3 regions of the Bacillus sp. BACIII genome follow, and region 2 is predicted to be linked to each of the others. Evidence: riboswitches for the same ligand, from Rfam matches in the RefSeq annotation. Region 2 holds a riboswitch; each other region holds the start of a gene.
What was found. A riboswitch is a leader RNA that binds a small molecule or an ion and turns the genes downstream of it on or off. The one in region 2 is predicted to bind S-adenosylmethionine.

Region 1 (6,417 bases), 1.2 Mb from region 2:
ACGGGGACGAAGCTGACCCTGTCACTCATTCATGAAATGAAACGGAGAAACGAGCAATTCGGCGTGGTGACGATGTGCATCGGAGGCGGCATGGGCGCTGCCGGCGTATTTGAGCTCATTTAAACAAAGGGGGAAACGAATATGAAACAGGAAACGGTCAACGTCAAAAAAGGCGGCAGCTTTCTGATTGAGGAGACGGGATATGATCAAATATTCACTCCGGAGGACTTTACAGACGAACATAAAATGATCGGCAAAACGACAGAAGACTATGTCGTAAACGATGTGCTTCCTTATATTGATGAAATTGAAAACCATCAGTTTGAGCATTCAGTCAGACTGCTCAGAAAAGCCGGAGACTTGGGCCTCCTCGGAGCAGACGTGCCTGAAGAGTATGGAGGCATCGGCTTGGATAAAATCAGTTCAGCCTTCATTACGGAAAAATTTTCGCGTGCCGGCAGCTTTTCGCTATCTTACGGCGCTCACGTCGGTATCGGCTCATTGCCGATCGTGTTCTTCGGAACGGAAGAACAGAAAAAAACATATTTGCCGGACTTGGCTTCAGGACAAAGAATCGCGGCATACGCCTTAACTGAGCCCGGTTCAGGTTCAGATGCCCTCGGCGCGAAAACAACGGCCGTTTTGAATGATGCGGGCACACATTATATTCTCAACGGAGAAAAACAATGGATTACTAACTCCGCCTTTGCAGATGTCTTTGTCGTCTACGCAAAAGTGGACGGAGATAAGTTTTCCGCATTTATCGTAGAGAAAAATTATCCGGGCGTGTCAACGGGCCCTGAAGAGAAAAAGATGGGGATTAAAGGTTCATCGACGAGAACGCTGATTTTAGATCAGGCGGAAGTGCCGAAAGAGAACCTTCTCGGCGAAATCGGAAAAGGCCATGTCATTGCCTTTAATATCCTGAATATCGGACGCTACAAGCTTGCCGTCGGCACAATCGGCGCTTCTAAACGGGTGATTGAGCTGTCTGCCGCTTACGCAAACCAGCGCCGGCAATTTAAAACGCCGATTTCAAGCTTCACGCTCACTCAGGAAAAGCTTGCGACAATGTCGGCACGGCTTTACGCCATGGAGAGCTCTGTATACAGAACAGTGGGCTTGTTCGAAGATAATATGAGCCGGCTGACGGAAGAAGCGCAAAAAGACGGACGCGAAGTCGCAAAGTCAATCGCCGAGTACGCGATTGAATGCTCGCTCAACAAAATGTGCGGATCTGAAACGCTTGATTACATTGCCGACGAAGGCGTTCAAATTCACGGCGGTTACGGGTTTATGCAGGAATATGAAGTAGAGCGCGCCTACCGTGACTCCCGAATCAACAGAATTTTTGAAGGCACAAATGAAATCAACCGCCTGATCGTAACGAGCACGTTCCTGAAAAAAGCCGTAAAAGGGCAGCTTCCGCTCTTTGAAAAAGCGAAGGCGCTCCAGGAAGAGCTCATGATGCTGATGCCTGAAGAGCCGGGCTCAGAGCCTCTTGAGCAGGAAAAATACATTGTCAGACAGGCGAAAAAAATCGCCCTCTTGACAGCGGGACTCGCGGCGCAGAAATACGGAAAAGAGATCGAAGGCGAGCAGGAAATCATGGTGAACATCGCTGATATCGTCAGCGCGGTGTACGCTTTGGAATCTGCCGTCCTCAGAACGGAAAAAGCGATTGCGGCGGACGGTGCCGAAAAAGCCGCGCAAAAGCTGTTATATACGGAAATCTTTGCCCAGGAAGCCCTTCAGAATATTGAAGCGCATGCCAAAGAATCACTGATCGCCATGGAGGAAGGAGATTCCCTCCGCATGATGCTTTCCGTGCTGCGCAAACTGACGCGCCTGACACCGAAAAATCTGATTCGGAAAAAACGTGAAGCGGCTGCAGCTGTCTTCCGTGAAGAAAAATATATCGTCTGATCACATGCTGTAAGCGCTCCTTCATCCGGAGCGCTTTTTCATGAAGCAACGTTATAGGTTTTTACAAGTGATTGTGTTAAAATAACGACGATCATTTACAAGGGGTGAAGAAGATGTCGTTAAATTTTTACTGGTACCCTAAATGCGGAACGTGCCGTAATGCGAAAAAATGGCTGGAAGACCGCGGTAAGGAAATAAACGAAATACATATTGTGGAGGAAACTCCGTCGAAAGAAGAAATTAAAGACCTCTATGAAAAGAGCGGACTTGAACTGAGAAAGTTTTTCAACACGAGCGGCATGAAATACCGCGAGCTGAACCTAAAGGAAAAACTGTATCACATGTCAGAGGATGAACAGCTTGACCTTCTGGCATCTGACGGTATGCTCCTGAAACGCCCGATTACGACAGACGGCGAAAAAGTCACTGTCGGCTTCAAAGAAGACCAATTCGAAAAATATTGGATGTAATGCCGCGTTCTAAGAATTATGGTATCTTCTTATTATAAGAAAAAATTGGAGGGATTTAGATGAGCACACCGAAAGATATGCGTTATTCCAAAGAGCACGAATGGGTCAAAGTTGAGGACGGAAAAGCTCGTATCGGGATTACACATTTCGCACAAGCCGAACTTGGCGATATCGTATTTGTCGAGCTTCCGGAAGTCGGCGCTGAAATTAAAGCGGACGAGCCATTCGGCAGCGTAGAATCCGTCAAAACCGTATCCGAATTGTACGCACCGATTAACGGAACGGTGACGGAAGTGAACGAAGACCTTGATGACAGCCCTGAATTCGTAAACGAATCTCCGTATGAAAAAGCGTGGATGATCGTCGTGGAACCGGCTGATGCTGAAGAAATCGAAAACCTCATGACTTCCGAGCAATATGACGAAATGACACAGGAAGACTGATCGGATAGCAAAAGGGCCATTTGGACATTCTATCTGTAACGGGAGGTGTCTAATATGGCGTTTGATAAACAAAAGGTCGATGTGACGGAAAACGTCACGGGCCGCTTTCAAAACGGCCGGTTTTCCTTGTTTCATGAAAATGAAGCCATCGGCGAGATGACAGGCATGAACCAGTACGAGCTCAAACAGGGCTTTTCATTTGAGAATCAAAAATTTTATAAAACAGCCGATGTCATAAACGGCAGTGATCCGAAATATGTGGATTGCGATTATGAGAACGGCTGGTGTTAACAGTTGGCGGTGAATTTCACTGCCTTCTTTTTTAATCTGACGCTAAAACAATCGGCAGGTGATGCTTATGAACAACGAAGATGAAAAGGTGATCATCGTAGAAGGGAAATCGGATAAAATCAAAGTCAGAGAAGTGCTCATCGAACCCGCGGAAATCGTCTGTACAAACGGGACGATCGGCCAAACCGAACTGGAAGATTTGGCGGACCGCCTGTTTGACAGAGACGTCTTTATATTAACGGACGCAGATGAATCCGGAGAAAAATTAAGAAAACAGCTGAAACGGGAGCTTCCCGAAGCGAGCCATATCTATATAGACAGAACATACAGGCAAGTCGAGTCGTGCCCGGGCCATCATCTCGCATCTGTGCTGATCAGAGCCGGCTTTGATGCTGACACTGTATTTTTGAAAAAGAACGACCTGAGGTGATAATCAAAATGAAAGAACTCCAAGAAAATGAACTCGAATTGATTCAGGATGACGTCTATCTTCTGTATTTGTACACCCCGTTTTGCGGCACATGCCAGCTGGCGTCCAAGATGCTTTCTGTCGTCGAAGAAATGCTGCCCGGCACCGCCTTCTATAAAAACAACGTGAATTATTCCCCCGCATTCGCCAAAGCCTATCAGATTGAAAGCGTTCCGTGCTTTTTGCTGTTTAAAGGCGGAGAACTTGTTGAGAAAGGATACGCCTTCCGCTCCGTTTCCTATTTATATGAGCTGATTAAACAAAAAACATCGCAAACGTTCCCGATGTGACAATTTTTACTGGAAAATGTCGTGCGGTTTATAAAGGGTTCTGTCCGTTAAAAAGAGAAAGTGTATGTATGGCCATTAAAACGGGAGGTTATACGAGTGGAGAAAATAGAAGTTTTGGAGAATGACGGACAGCATCTGTTTTTGAAACCGCTATTAAACGCCTCAACGCTGCTGATTACATTCCAGGGAGAAAAAGAAGCCTTAACGGTCTCAATTAACGGACAGGGAGAAATGAGAAAAACGTCAGTTTCAAAGGAAAAATCTAATTTGACCTTTTACGGAAACCAGGCGGAAATCATCCATCTCCTGCACGGTGATGTCTCTTTGCAGAAGCTCATCCAAAGCGGAAAACTCAAAGTGAAAGGATCATTCCGGGCCCTGCTGAAGCTGGAGGCCATCCTCTGGCTGACAAACGGATTTTTTCAGACGATCAGCAAACGGCCGTAAACAGCCAATCTACTATGTGACAATAGCTTCCATTATTTATTTTATTGACTTTTTATCATTCGCCGTGCTATTCTACAGTAAGAATTTCCGGACGAAAATACGATATGTTTTCTCTTATCAAGAGAGGTGGAGGGAAGTGCCCTATGAAGCCCGGCAACCATCAACATTGTTGAAATGGTGCCAATTCACTCGAAGCGGTCTGCTTTGAAAGATGAGAGAAAGGCCTTTTTCAATAAGCCTTTCTGCTCATTTTTGCAGAAAGGCTTTTCTTTTGCGTAGAAAACCGGAAGATTTCTTAGAATAGTGTAAGGCAGGTGATTGCTTTGATCCATCTTCAAAATGTTTCAAAAATGTACAAAGCGAAGCATGGGGATGTCAATGCTGTCCAAGATGTCACTCTTGATATCAAAAAGGGCGAAATATTTGGAATTATAGGATATAGCGGAGCTGGTAAAAGTTCCTTAATCCGTCTTTTGAACGGCCTTGAAAAGCCGACGTCAGGCATCGTGGAAGTCGCGGGGACGGAATTAAATAAAGTAAGCAGCCGCGGGCTGAGAAAAGCGCGCCAGGAAATCAGCATGATTTTCCAGCATTTTAACCTATTGTGGTCGCGTACCGTCCGGGAGAATATTATGTTTCCGCTGGAAATCGCCGGCGTGAAAAAAAGCGAACGGGTCCGCCGCGCCGATGAACTGATTAAACTGGTCGGATTAGAGGGGAAAGAAAAGTCTTATCCGTCACAGCTGAGCGGCGGTCAAAAGCAGCGTGTCGGCATCGCCCGGGCGCTCGCCAATAATCCGAAAGTCCTTCTGTGCGATGAAGCGACATCAGCGCTCGACCCGCAGACGACCGATTCAATTTTGGATCTTTTATCCGATATAAATGACAGACTCGGTCTGACGATCGTGCTCATTACCCATGAAATGCACGTCATCCGAAAAATCTGCAACAGAGTCGCCGTCATGGAAAACGGGAAAGTCGTTGAAGAAGGCGAAGTGCTCCAAGTCTTCAGAAACCCGCGCGAACCGATGACCAAGCGTTTCGTTCAGCAGGTGACAGAACCGGAGGAGACGAAAGAAACCATCCAGCATTTTCTGCAGGAAACCGCGACAGGAAAAACGATTCAGCTTTCATTTGTCGGGCAGGCCGCCGAGCAGCCCCTCATTACGGAGATGATCCGAAACTTTGATGTGGACGTCAATATTCTGCAGGGGAAAATCTCACAGACGAAGGACGGAGCCTACGGTTCTTTATTCATCCATATTGACGGTCAGGAAAAAGAAGTAGAAAACGTGATCAGGTTCATCAAAGACAAACAGGTAGAAGCAGAGGTGATCACAAATGTTTGAAAAATGGTTCCCGAACGTTGATTTAACCGAGCTGTGGACGGCCACATACGAGACCCTTTATATGACGGTCATCGCATTAGTTTTTTCATTTATCATCGGAGCGATTCTCGGTCTTCTGCTCTTTTTAACGGGCAAGGGAAGCTTATGGGAAAATAAAATCATTAACACCGTGATTGCGGCGGTCGTTAATATTTTCAGGTCTATTCCGTTTCTTATTTTAATTATTCTGCTTCTCGGCTTTACTAAGATTTTGGTCGGATCGATTTTAGGGCCGAACGCCGCATTGCCCGCGCTGATTATCGGCTCCGCGCCGTTTTACGCCCGGCTTGTTGAAATCGCGCTGCGGGAAGTCGATAAAGGAGTCATCGAAGCTGCCAGATCAATGGGAGCAAAGACATCGACGATTATCTTCAAAGTGCTGATTCCTGAATCAATGCCTGCGTTAATTTCGGGCATCACCGTTACAGCCATCGCCCTGATCGGATCTACCGCCATTGCCGGCGCCATCGGTTCAGGCGGACTCGGAAACCTTGCATATGTAGAGGGGTACCAGTCCAACAATACGGATGTAACGTTTGTAGCGACAGTATTTATACTCATCATCGTCTTTATCATTCAGATTATCGGTGATGTGATTACAAATATAATAGACAAAAGATAAGGGAGGATTTACATTGAAAAAGATTGTATTAAGTGCGCTGCTGCTTGTGTTCGCGGGAGTTTTGGCCGCCT
Region 2 (6,417 bases):
GAAGGGAGGCTTTGCCATATGAAAGATGATGACAAAAAACCGCTGGATCATAACGCCTTAAATCAAAAAAAGAACCGGCTTGCCGAAAAAAACCGGCAGGCGGGAAAAAACCAGAATTCAAAAAAACCGGACCATCTGTAAATGCAAAACAGCCCTCTTACCTTAGAAAAAGAGGGCTGTTTTTTCTGTACGGCCATAAGTTCGCCAGTTACATAGTAAACCGGCGGATCTGATAAATAAATGCAGGATATAGCGGATTTTGAGGAAATAAAAAACATCGGTTTTTGTTCACCGATGTTTTTGCAGAATATTTATTGTTTTTCGTATGTCCAGCCGTTTTCCTGATACACTTTGCCGTTTTTCATCAGGTGCCCGAGCGCCCGCTTAAAGGCGGCTTTGCTTAAATGAAACCGTTCGCGGATATCGTCAGGATGGCTTTTGTCTCCGTAAGGCATTGCGCCGTTTCTTGATCTCAGATAGGTCAGAATCTCTTCTGCGTCAACCGAAAGCGCGTCCTGCTTTCTCGGCAGCAGCGACATGTTGACGGACCCGTCTTCCTTCACCTCGATGACACGCCCTGTCACGCGGCTGCCGAGTCTCGGCTCTTCCTTTCTTTCTGAAGGGTGAATAAACGCGCGGATGCCTTCATCTGTAATCAGAAAAGAGCCAGATGCGATCAGTCTGTACACCGTGCCTGTCAAGTCTTTATTCATGACGTCTTCCTCTGCATCCGTAAATAATTCGCTGATGATATCCTCCGGCGCCGGCTTGGCAAACATGCGTCCGCGGCTTGTCACCTTCAGCATGCAATACAGTCTGTCGCCTTTCTGCGGCCAGACGGATTTGTACGGAGGCAGGTGCTCCGTTGCGACAAGCGCGTCTTTTGACAGACCGACGTCGACGAATACGCCCATATCTTCCACAGCGTCCGTCACTTCCACCCATCCGTAATCATAAAAGCTGATAAGCGGCTTTTTCATCGTCGCCGCGAGTCTTTCCTGATGGTCGACGTAAATAAATACGTCCACTTCATCTCTGTCTTCGATATCTTCCGTGATTTCACTGTTATGTAAAAGAACCGTATCCTCGCCGTCCGTTAAAAAATAACCGAAATCGGTCTGGTGATCTATACTAAGCGTGAGCTGCTGCCCTGGTTTCATGTTATCGTCCTTCCTGCTTCGCCCGTCAGAGGCTGATGTTTTTCTCATTTTTTCCAATTCGCACAAATTCATGCTTTGTGCTGTTGGACATTTCTCTTTATTCTACTATAATCAACACATAAGTGAAATGTTATAGGAGGTTTTCTCATGGCAAAAGAAAGTTCTTTTGATATTGTATCCAAAGTTGAATTTCCTGAAGTGCAGAATGCGATTCAGATGACGCTGAAAGAAATCAGCACGCGCTATGACTTTAAAGGATCTAAAAGCGATGTGACTTTAGAAAAGGAAGAACTTGTTCTGATTTCTGATGATGAGTTTAAATTGAATCAGCTCAAGGATGTGCTGAGCGGCAAGCTGATTAAACGGGACGTGCCGACGAAAAACATTGAATACGGCAAAATCGAAAATGCATCGGGAGGCACGGTGCGCCAGCGCGCGAAGCTTGTACAGGGGATTGATAAAGACAACGCCAAAAAAATCAACGCGGTGATTAAAAACTCCGGCTTGAAGGTTAAGTCGCAGATTCAGGATGACCAAGTGCGCGTCACCGGAAAAAATAAAGATGATCTGCAGCAGATTATTGCAGCTGTCCGCGGAGCAGACCTGCCGATTGACGTTCAATTTATTAATTTCAGATAAATTATGTGATTCCTATTGATTATTGTCTCTATTTTCGGTAAATTTGGAGAAAGGGATTTTCACAGTTAAGTTTTGGAAACCCATGACAATTACATGAACGTTCTTATCAAGAGAAGCCGAGGGACTGGCCCGACGACGCTTCAGCAACCGGTGTAGTGGTTTACCCAAACCATGACCAAGGTGCTAAATCCAGCAAGCTAAAAACAGCTTGGAAGATAAGAAGAGAGACAAATGATTACAAAGTCTTCTTCTTAAGAAGACTTTTTTTATTTCTCTTTTTTCCTTGCTGAATGTGATGAAGGAGGCAAACAATGGGACTATTACAAGACTTAGAAGAACGGATTTTAATCGGAGACGGCGCGATGGGCACTCTCCTCTACTCCTACGGCATTGACAGATGTTTTGAGGAGCTGAATGTATCTAAGCCCGATGAGATCAAGCGGATACATAAGGCATACGTGGAAGCAGGTGCAGACATCATCCAGACGAACACGTACGGCGCGAATTTTATTAAGCTCTCCAGATACGGCCTTGAGGATGAAACGAAAAAAATCAATCAGGAAGCGGTCAAAATCGCGCGCGCTTCCTCAGACAGCGCTTATGTATTGGGAACGATGGGCGGCATCCGCACCTTTAACAAAAACGCCTACAGCCTTGAAGAGATTAAACGCAGCTTTCGGGAGCAGCTTTATTTATTGCTGCACGAAGAGCCGGACGGCCTGCTTTTGGAAACATACTATGATTTAGAAGAGGCGCGCGAAGTGCTGAAGATCGCCAGAAAAGAAACTGAACTTCCGATCATGCTGAACGTATCCATGCACGAGCAGGGCGTGCTTCAGGACGGAACGCCGCTTCGGGAAGCTCTCAGTTCAATTGCCGATCTCGGCGCTGATATAACGGGAATCAATTGCCGGCTCGGCCCGTACCACATGATTGAAGCGCTGACAGAAGTGCCGATTTTCCGTGACGCTTATTTATCGGTCTATCCGAACAGCAGTCTTCCGTCCTTAGAAGAAGGCCGGCTTGTTTATGATACGGATGATGCCTATTTCCGGGAAAGCGCCGTACAATTCCGCACTCAGGGCGCTCGCATTATCGGCGGCTGCTGCGGCACGACGCCCAACCATATCAGAGCCATGGCTGAAGCGGTCCGCGGACTTTCACCCGTCACTGATAAAGAAGTGAAAATCAGGCGGGAAGAAGAAGTCATCTCAGTCCGGGATGAACGGACCGAGCCGGGTTTAAACGAAATCGCCGCGCAAAAACGGTCAATTATCGTAGAGCTTGACCCGCCGAAAAAATTGAATTTTGACAAATTTCTGCAAGCGGCGGCAGAATTAAAGGAAACCGGCATAGAAGCACTGACGCTCGCCGACAATTCATTGGCGACACCGAGAATCAGCAATGCCGCCTGCGGTTCATTGCTGAAAGAACGCCTTGATATCCGTTCTCTCGTCCATATTACATGCAGAGACCGCAACATCATCGGCCTTCAGTCACATTTAATGGGGCTGGATACGCTCGGGCTTACCGACATTTTAGCCATCACCGGCGATCCTTCAAAAATCGGCGACTTTCCGGGGGCTACCTCCGTCTATGATTTAACGTCCTTTGACTTGATCAGACTGATTAAACAATTCAACGAGGGCATTTCTTTATCGGGGAAACCGCTCGGCAAGAAAACAAACTTTTCCGTAGCCGGGGCGTTTAACCCGAATGTCCGTCATTTGGATAAGGCCGTAAAACGGCTGGAGAAAAAAATCGAGTGCGGCGCTGACTACTTCGTGTCTCAGCCTGTCTACTCAGAGCAGCAGCTCATTGACATTCATCATGAAACAAAACATCTCAATACACCGGTGTATATCGGAATCATGCCGTTAACGAGCAGCCGCAATGCAGAGTTCATTCATCATGAAATCCCGGGCATTAAGCTGTTCTGACAGCATCCGCGAAAAAATGGCGCTCGCCGGCGAAGACAAGCGGAAGCAGAAAGCCGAGGGCCTTGCCATCGCCAAGTCGCTTCTTGACACTGCGTGCGAACTGTTCAACGGAATTTATTTAATCACCCCGTTTCTCCGGTCTGATTTGACGTCAGAGCTTGCTGCTTATATTAAGCAAAAGGATGAAAAGCGGGCCGATGTATATTTGCATTAATAATCAAGAAGCCGCCTGATGTGACAGGCGGCTTTTTATCACAGCAGAAGACACGTACGCAATCAGACACGACGTGCTGCGCGGCATGGCGGCGCTTGAGGAATACCGGACGCAAAAAGCGGGAAGCACGTTAGATGTCACGTAAAGGGATATTATGAAAAGCTCGGCTGGAAAAGCACCGGCGGCCCCTTTGAATACCCGGCACCGGCCCCCCATGTGATCATGTATAAAGAATTCTCCTGAAACAGAAAAAGCCCCCAGAGAAGCATCCTCTGAGCGCTTTTGCATCAGCTGCCGTATTGACGCCTCCCCGCTTTTTTATTACCCTTTGTTCATAAAGCAACATGCAATTCGGCAAGGACACCGGGTATGAAACGATATCTGTCAACTGCTGATCAGCTATTTTTTATGAAAAGGGAGTATGAGATGAATACGATCCAAAAACCGAAAATCCCGAAAGAGCTGCCGGTGCTTTCTTTCGCTGAAGCGCTTCAGGACGATCAGATCAAAGAAGCGGTCATTGAAAACGGCATCATAAGCGGCAAACTGCACGGCCTGCGCGCCGAAAAAGTCATTTTCAGAAATACCGTTTTTACAGATGTCTCTTTCAGACATATGGAATGTACGGATGTTTTGTTTGAAAAATGTGATGTTTCAAACGCAGATTTCAGCGGAAGCATCATCCATAGAACAGTCTTTCAGCATTCAAAACTTCTCGGTTTGAATCTGGCCGATGCTGCCATGCGCAATGTACGGTTTGAAGACTGCCTCGCAAATTACAGCTCCTTCAGCTATTCCAATATGAAGCATGTCCGGTTCGACACGTGTGCTCTTACAGAAAGCGAGTGGAATGATGCCGCGCTTGAACACACAGATCTTGAGGCATGTGATCTGAACGGCGCGAACTTCATCGGCACATCCCTTTTTAACATGGATATCAGCACGTGCACATTTGATCACCTGCACATCTCACTTGATAAGCTGAAAGGATGCCGAATCTCTCCGGCGCATGCCGTTACATTCGCAGAAGCGCTCGGAGCCATTGTAACGTGACCTTTTATCAAACGAAACGGCGGGCGATGTCCGCTATCGTTTGAATGCCTTTTTCCAAGTCCGGTAAGGATGCGTACGAATAGGAAAGACGCAGGCTTTTCCGGTCTTCGGGAAGATAAAGAGCGCCCGGGTTGATCAGCACGCCGGCATCCAAGGCACGGGTGAAAAACGTTTGAACGGCGAACGCTTGATGAAAGGTGACCCAAATATAAAACCCTCCCTCCGGCACACGCCACTCCGCAATATCTCCCGCGTATCTTTCAAGAAAACGCAGTGCCGCATCTCTTCTGATTTTGAGTTCCTTTCTGAGACGCAAGAGACGCTTTTCATAGCGGCCGCTTGACAGCCATTGACATGCGGCCCATTGAGATAAAGCGCTGGAACCGTAATCCGTCTGCATTTTAATATCGGCGAGCCTGTCTGCAACCCGCTCAGGGGCGACGACCCATCCGATGCGCAGACCCGGGCTTACGGTTTTTGACAGTGTGCCGATATAAAGCACATTCCCCTCACCATCCATCGATTTTAACGGAGGCGGCGGTTCTTTATCGATCCATAAATCACCGTATGCGTCATCTTCAATGACAGGCAGGCGGTGATTTCTTGCAAGTGCGATGAGTTCCTTTCTCCGCTTAAGTGACATCACCGTTCCCGCCGGATTATGGAATGACGGAATGGTGTACAGCAGTCCCGCTTCGTATTGCCGACGGTAAGCGGGAAGAAGGTCCGTTTTGATTCCGTTCTCATCCATCGGCACTCCCTTAAGCGTGACGCCCGCTGATTGAAACACGCGCAGGGAGTGGAGATACGACGGATTTTCAGTCAGCATGACGGAGTTTGGTTTTAGCAGCCCGATTGAAATGAGCTGAAGCGCCTGCAGCGCGCCCGAGACGATGACGATGGAGGCCGGGGACGCGTGAATCCCCTTTGTTTTTAAATGTTCCGCAACGCTTTGCCGAAGCTGAAGGCTGCCCTTCGGTTCTTCATAGCCGAGCGCAAAAATGTTAGTTCCCGCTTCACGAAACAGTTCCGCCGTCTCCTGCTCAGGCAGCAGCTCTTGACTCAGCTCACCTGTCCCCAGCCTGATCAGATCCGGACGCGGCTCGTTTTGATTAATGGCCTGAATCAAGGCTGAATTCGGCTGATGACTTCCCGATGTCACATATGCGGTCCAATCAAGCGGCTTAGCCGCCGCCATCATGCTCCACGTATTGTTGACGACTTTTGTGCCTCCCCCTCTTTTTCCTTCCAGAAGACCTTGGGCGATTAACTCATCAATTGCCGCCGTCACTGTGCTTCGATTGACTTGAAGCTCCTCGGCGAGCTTTCTTTGCGAGGGAATTTTCGTGCCGATCGTCCATTCCCCATGAAGTATTTTTTCTTTGATATGCTGTTCAATCTGAAGATAAAG
Region 3 (6,417 bases), 190 kb from region 2:
CGGCGATGTTGATGATGATTCCGATTGCATATGCGGGTGCATGGATTTCCTGCAAAAAGAGATAACCGTAATTGTAGTAAGACGCATGTGCCGCCTGCAGCAAGATAACGATTGCGAGCACCAGACCGAAATGTTTGATGCGGAATAAGGCAAGCATGCCCTCTTTTTTTGTACAATCTGTTTTCGGCCGTTTTGAAAGAACAGCGGGCGCATGCATAAAGCTGAGGCATACGAATATCAGAGTGCCCAAAAGCAGTGCCCATAAAATCACTTGATCTCCAAATATACCTGTAAAGACGGACAGGATGACGCCGGCTGAAACAAATCCGGCGGACCCCCATTGCCGGCTGGTTCCGTAATCTCTTAATTCATTATGCTGTACCAAAACGCCGCAAGCGCTGTCCAAAGCAGGCATCAAAGCCGGATAAAACACATGCAGCCCTAATGTGACAAGAAGCAGGCTTTGAAAAGAGTCAGCCGGAATATAACATAAAAGCGCAAGAAGCGTACCGATTCTGGCTCCGTTCAATATGGCTCTGCTGCTGAATTTTCCGGATAAATAAGGAAAGAAAAGCAATGTGGAAATTCCTCTTGCCGCCAGACCTAAGCTCATAATGAAACTGGCTTCGGATACGGAAACCCCTTTTATATGAACCATCCATCCCGTCCAATAGGGCAGAAAAATCCCCCATGTCATAAAAAAGCTAAAAAAATGCAGACTCATCCAGCGATATGCGTTCATTCCCGTTCCTCCTTTTCATTGGCATGTTATCATGTAAAACGTAAAGATAATATGAGATATCTCATATATTTCGGGGTGGACGATGGAAATTTATAAAGGTGAGAAAAAACGGCATCAGATAGAAAAACACTCAATCGCGCATTTATTTTCTTTTCCCGCTGAAGAGTATATGGAAGTGCGGGAATATCAGCGGGATGAATGGATGATTCAAGAGGGCATGAGGCCGGACTTCCTGTTTTACGTGATTGAAGGAAAAGCGAAAATATATGTAACCCATCAAAACGGAAAAGTATCGTTAATTAATTTTATCAACAAAAATGATTACATCGGAGAGATGGAACTATTACATGAAGTATATTACACAAAAGGCATTCAGGCCTCAGCGAAGACTGTTTGTTTCGCTCTGCCGATTTGCCGCTGCCGCGCGCAATTGCTGCAGGATGCGAATTTTCTGCGTGAATTGGCTAAGTTTTTAAGTGATAAGGCAACGCTTATGGCTTCAAAGTATTCACAAAGTCTGGCGTTCCCGGTTGAAAATCGGCTTGCTGATTTTATTTTGCAGACGGCGTATGAAGGATTTTAAAGAGAAGCACGTAACGGTTTGTGATTATTTAGGTGTATCTTACCGTCATCTCTTGCATGTGCTGACGCAATTCTGCCAAAAAGGGTATTTGCAGAAAGAAGGGCGGGGCTATCAAATTAAGCAGCATGATTCACTGAGTGAACTTGCAGAGGCGCTGAAGAATAAGTAACATGCTCAAAAAAACAGCCATCCGCACATTAGGGATGGCTGTTTTCATTATACAAGCTGAGCTTGTTTTTTTCGCGCCTGTTTCGCAGCGTCGACCATATTTTTTAATGCCGCAACGGTTTCTTCCTGCTGTCTTGTTTTCAGCCCGCAGTCCGGGTTTACCCAGAAGCGGTCTGTCGGACACACTTCAAGCGCATCATCGATAATTTGATAGATTTCTTCAGTAGCCGGCACGCGCGGGCTGTGAATGTCGTATACACCGAGTCCGAGGCCTTTCACGTAAGGATGATCTTTCAGATATTCTAAAAATCCTCCGTGGCTTCGGCTGTGTTCGATTGTGATGACATCAGCGTCAAGGTCATTGATCGTATCGACAATATCTTCAAAGTTGCTGTAACACATATGCGTATGAATCTGCGTCTCATTTTTCACAGAAGACGTCGTTAATCGGAAAGCTTCTGCGGCCCAAGTTAAATATTCATCCCAATCCTGCGTTTTTAACGGCAGTCCTTCACGGAGCGCGGGTTCATCCACTTGGATAATCTGAATACCGGCATCTTCCAGCGCTTTTACTTCTTTTCTGAGGGCAAGCCCGATCTGGAAGGCGATTTCTTTTCTTGAAATATCCACGCGCGGGAATGACCAGTTTAAAATGGTGACAGGTCCCGTCAGCATGCCTTTCATGTGCTTTTCTGTCAGCGATTGGGCGTAGACCGTATCTTTTACCGTCATCGGTTCGATAAATTCGACATCTCCGAAAATGACAGGCGGACGTACGCAGCGTGAACCGTAAGACTGCACCCATGCATATTTCGTAAAGGCGAACCCGGCCAGTTTTTCACCGAAGTATTCGACCATGTCCGTCCGTTCAAATTCTCCGTGAACGAGCACGTCTAAGCCGATTTCTTCCTGAATGTCAACCCAGCGCTTCGTTTCCGCATTAATAAACGCTTGATACTGTTCATCCGTCCAATCTTTTTTCCGCCATTTTTGCCGTGCGCTCCGCACTTCTGCAGATTGAGGGAAGCTTCCGATCGTCGTCGTCGGCAGAAGGGGAAGACCGAGTGATTCATTTTGCAGCGCCAATCGTTCTTCAAAGCTTGCAGGGCGGGAGAAATCTTTTTCTGTCAGCTGATTCAATTCTTCTTTTTGAGCTGAGTTCGCTCCTGTTGCGAATGCTTTCAAAGCTTTAAGTGCCGCTTTTGACTCTTCGATCTGCTCACTGACGGCCGCTTTGCCGGACAGAAGCCCTTCTTTTAAGACGCCGAGTTCCGCCAGTTTTTCTTTAGCGTATGACAGGCCGTTCAGCAAATCCTTTTCAAGATGCTCGTCAGGGTGTTTCGCCACCGGCACGTGCAGAAGGCTGCTTGAAGGCTGAATCCATAACTCCTCAACATCAGCGTGGCTGAGGATATCCAAAGCCGCATCAAGGCGTTCTTCAACATCGATTTTCCAAATGTTTCGGCCGTCGATCACACCGGCTGCCAGCACTTTATCTTTCGGGAAGCCGTGCTTTTTCAATTGCTCAAGGTTTCTGCCTTTATCATGCACGAAATCAAGCCCGATTCCCTGTACAGGATACGAAACGAGTTCTTCATATGCATCAACCGAATCGAAGTATGTCTGCAGGAGGACATTCAGCCCTGAAAGCTCTTTTGTAATAGATTCATAGAGTTCTTTTGCGGCGCGGACATCTTCAGCAGAGGCTGTCACAAGGGCAGGCTCATCAAGCTGAACCCATTTGACGCCTTCTGCTTCAAGCTCTTTCAGCAGCTGTACATAAAGAGGAACAAGGCGCTTTTGAATCGCTTTCGCCTCTGATTCTTCGTATCCTTTCGCAAGTGTGACGAATGTATACGGACCGACAATGACAGGTTTCGTTTCCGCTCCGAATTCTTCTTTGATCCGGCGGTAGTCGTCAAGCTGTTTGTTTCTCGTCAGACGGAATTCAATGCTTTCGTCATATTCAGGAACGATGTAATGGTAGTTGGTGTTGAACCATTTTGTCATTTCACTGGAAACGGCGTCTTTAACACCGCGGGCAATCGCGAAATATGTATCAACAGGATCCGTGATGCTGCGGAATCTTTCCGGAATCCAGTTAAAGCTGACGGCTGTATCAAGCACATGGTCATAATGAGTAAAATCAGAGACCGGCACGATATCGATATTTTGGTCAAGCTGTGTTTTGACAGCTGATAAGAATAAACCGTCAAGCTCTTTAAGAAACGTTTCTTTATCAGTGTTTCCTTTCCAATAAGCCTCAAGCGCTTTTTTCCATTCTCTGTTCAAGCCGATTCTCGGAAAACCGAGATTTGAAGTTTTGATTGTAGTCATTAAGTCTCCTCCTTTAAGTGAGATGTAACAAAAAAGCCTCTTTCTCATGAGAGAAAGAGGCTTTAACATCAAAATGTAAGCCTCTCTTATCTCTCAGATCACGTCTGATGGAATTAGCACCGTGCCTTAGGAGACAATCGTCTCGGCGCAAAAATCACGCGCCCCATTTCACAATGGAATTACGGTCGGTTGCTGTTGGGGTCAAAAGGCCAATCCCTCGCCCAACTCTCGATAAGAGAAAATATTTCAATTTTTTTGAAAAGTTACATCATTTGTTGGTTATCTTATCAGCTTATTCAGATCACTGTCAATAGAAAATCTCACATTTTAAAAATTGGTGATGTTGACAAGCGGATCAATCATTATATGAGAAAAATATCAGAAAGACAGCAGCTGTGCCTGTTCGGCTCTTTCCATGAGCACATCAGGTGCGTCTAAATACAGAAACCCGTTCCCGGCCAATGTTTTGGCGATGCCCAAAGGAAGAGTACGCCGCACAAGCTGGGCATAAATTTCGGCTTCAGAAAGCGTCCGCTGAAACGAGTCCTGTTCAAGCCCTTTTATTAAGGCCAGCGCTCCGCTCACATGCGGGGCGGCCATTGAAGTGCCCGTCAGCTTCCCGTATTTATGGTTGGGAAGGGTGGAGAGAATGTTTTCTCCGGGCGCCACGAGGTCGATTTCTTTATTTGCGTTTGAAAATTCTGACGATTTACGGGCGATTGAGACTGATCCGACGGCGATCACTTCATTGTAAGCGGCCGGATACGACAGTTCTTCTGTCCGCTCGTCTCCGTCACCTTCATTTCCTGCTGCGCAAACGACCAGTACACCGCTTTTTACCGCATTTGTGACGGCTTCTTTCAGTTCAGGCACATCGTTCGGGCCGCCGAGTGACATGGAAATAATGTCCGCCTTTTGTTCAACGGCGTAGTTGATGCCGTTAATGATCCATTCGTATTTGCCGCTGCCGTTTTGACCGCCGAGAACTTTAACGATTAAAAGGCTCGCTTCCGGCGCAACACCTGAAATTCCGCCGTTTGAATCATTGGCGGCAATCGTTCCGGAAACATGTGTCCCGTGGCCGTTGTAATCGGAAATCGCGTCTTCTTTGCCTTCGTCATCATCGGTGAAGTTTTTTCCGCCGATAACCCGGTCTTTCAAATCAGGATGATTAATGTCGCAGCCTGTATCAAGCACCGCGATTTTAATATCCTTTCCTTTAAACCCTTTTGCCCACAATTCTGGCGCCTTAATCACTTTAATACCCTCAGGAAGCTCGTTCACATCCATGATCTGCTCATCCGTGACATAAGGAATCAACCGCATTTCACCATTCATAAAAAAGCCCTCCTTTTTTATGCTTGCGAGTGGATTCAAGGGTGTTGCTACTATTTTATGGCAGATTATGCCGTTCAGAAAGAGTCATTTGAAGCATTTTCATAAAAAAGGCGCAATCTATTGCACTAAATAATTTCAAATAATTGGATGGTTCAACGGCTTTTATTTTGATTCGGCATCAGCTGACGCTATAATTGGAAATGGGAAAGGAGAAGAGGTATGAAGATAAATGAAGCATTGTACGACTATTTTTCCGAACGGGTGGATCAAATTGCGAAAGAATGGATTGAAACGATGGAAGATTCGGATCCGAATTCGATTTACTCTTTGACAAATCCCGTCATCATAGAAGAGCTGATGGAGCAAGATAAAGAATTTTACCGGCATATTAATAAAATGTATATCATGCCGGAAAAAGAATTTTTAGAAGAGTTCGAGCGATGGGTGATTGAGCTTGCGAAAGACCAGAAGCATCTGGATACCCCGGTCCAGTATGTGGTCCGTGAATTCATGAGAAACCGGAGATTGTACATCAGTTATTATGATGCGTTTGCCGATAAACATGAATCTTCGTTTGCCGAGGGAGAAAGGAAGAGATGGGAGAATTTAATCGTTCAAGTATTTGATTTTACGATTTACACATTTGTCGATCACGCCGAATATAATTCGAAAATGCAGCTGAATGCACAAAGAGAAATGATTTTAGAATTAAGCTCGCCGGTTATTACGCTGAGCAATCGGACGGGGCTTCTGCCGCTTGTCGGCAATATTGACACGGAACGCGCCAAATACATTCTTGAAAATACGCTGAGTACATGTGCAAACCGGCTGATTGAGCATCTGTTAATCGACTTGTCGGGCGTAGTGGTTGTCGATACAATGGTGGCGCACCAGATTTTTAAATTAATTGAGGCGCTGAACCTGATCGGCGTTTCGTCCACTTTATCCGGGATCAGGCCGGAAATTGCCCAAACCGCCGTACAGCTCGGCATTAATTTCTCGGATATTACGATTAAATCCAACCTCGCCCAGGCTCTCAATTATCATCAGTAACATACATATAAAGACAGGCTGCCGAATCACTCCGGCGGCCTGTTTTTATAAAAACAACAGTGAAATGAGACAGCTTGCGCCGAATAAAAGGAGCACGAGCATGAAAAAGAACCAGTCGGCGCGGCGCACAGTAACCGTTCTGTAAAACGTGCGGTTTCGGCTCCCTGTAAAACCTTTAGATTCCATTGCGATCGCT

Region 1: it holds a riboswitch for S-adenosylmethionine, as region 2 does, so the genes downstream of both, metN (methionine ABC transporter ATP-binding protein MetN) here and ACXN9U_RS09085 (bifunctional homocysteine S-methyltransferase/methylenetetrahydrofolate reductase) in region 2, are expected to answer to the same signal.
Region 3: it holds a riboswitch for S-adenosylmethionine, as region 2 does, so the genes downstream of both, metE (5-methyltetrahydropteroyltriglutamate--homocysteine S-methyltransferase) here and ACXN9U_RS09085 (bifunctional homocysteine S-methyltransferase/methylenetetrahydrofolate reductase) in region 2, are expected to answer to the same signal.

The regions. Positions count from the first base shown of each region.
Region 1 covers NZ_CM174437.1:3,078,396-3,084,812, reverse strand. The annotation lists gene ACXN9U_RS15125 (acetyl-CoA C-acetyltransferase) at 1-123, shown strand, start outside; gene ACXN9U_RS15120 (acyl-CoA dehydrogenase FadE) at 142-1,926, shown strand; gene ACXN9U_RS15115 (arsenate reductase family protein) at 2,040-2,396, shown strand; gene gcvH (glycine cleavage system protein GcvH) at 2,456-2,839, shown strand; gene ACXN9U_RS15105 (YusG family protein) at 2,894-3,130, shown strand; gene ACXN9U_RS15100 (toprim domain-containing protein) at 3,198-3,560, shown strand; gene ACXN9U_RS15095 (thioredoxin family protein) at 3,569-3,889, shown strand; gene ACXN9U_RS15090 (SCP2 sterol-binding domain-containing protein) at 3,986-4,336, shown strand; SAM riboswitch class I at 4,448-4,554, shown strand; gene metN (methionine ABC transporter ATP-binding protein MetN) at 4,660-5,685, shown strand; gene ACXN9U_RS15080 (methionine ABC transporter permease) at 5,678-6,346, shown strand; gene metQ (methionine ABC transporter substrate-binding lipoprotein MetQ) at 6,360-6,417, shown strand, end outside.
Region 2 covers NZ_CM174437.1:1,902,459-1,908,875, forward strand. The annotation lists gene ACXN9U_RS09070 (DUF3941 domain-containing protein) at 19-141, shown strand; gene ACXN9U_RS09075 (CvfB family protein) at 312-1,208, opposite strand; gene ACXN9U_RS09080 (YajQ family cyclic di-GMP-binding protein) at 1,308-1,799, shown strand; SAM riboswitch class I at 1,900-2,021, shown strand; partial or broken gene ACXN9U_RS09085 (bifunctional homocysteine S-methyltransferase/methylenetetrahydrofolate reductase) at 2,111-3,953, shown strand; partial or broken gene ACXN9U_RS09090 (GNAT family N-acetyltransferase) at 4,030-4,196, shown strand; gene ACXN9U_RS09095 (pentapeptide repeat-containing protein) at 4,380-5,006, shown strand; gene pdxR (MocR-like pyridoxine biosynthesis transcription factor PdxR) at 5,014-6,417, opposite strand, start outside.
Region 3 covers NZ_CM174437.1:1,710,730-1,717,146, reverse strand. The annotation lists gene ACXN9U_RS08005 (MFS transporter) at 1-742, opposite strand, end outside; partial or broken gene yeiL (transcriptional regulator YeiL) at 825-1,494, shown strand; gene metE (5-methyltetrahydropteroyltriglutamate--homocysteine S-methyltransferase) at 1,542-3,830, opposite strand; SAM riboswitch class I at 3,914-4,068, opposite strand; gene ACXN9U_RS07990 (S8 family peptidase) at 4,209-5,168, opposite strand; gene ACXN9U_RS07985 (STAS domain-containing protein) at 5,388-6,221, shown strand; gene thiX (HMP/thiamine ABC transporter permease ThiX) at 6,267-6,417, opposite strand, start outside.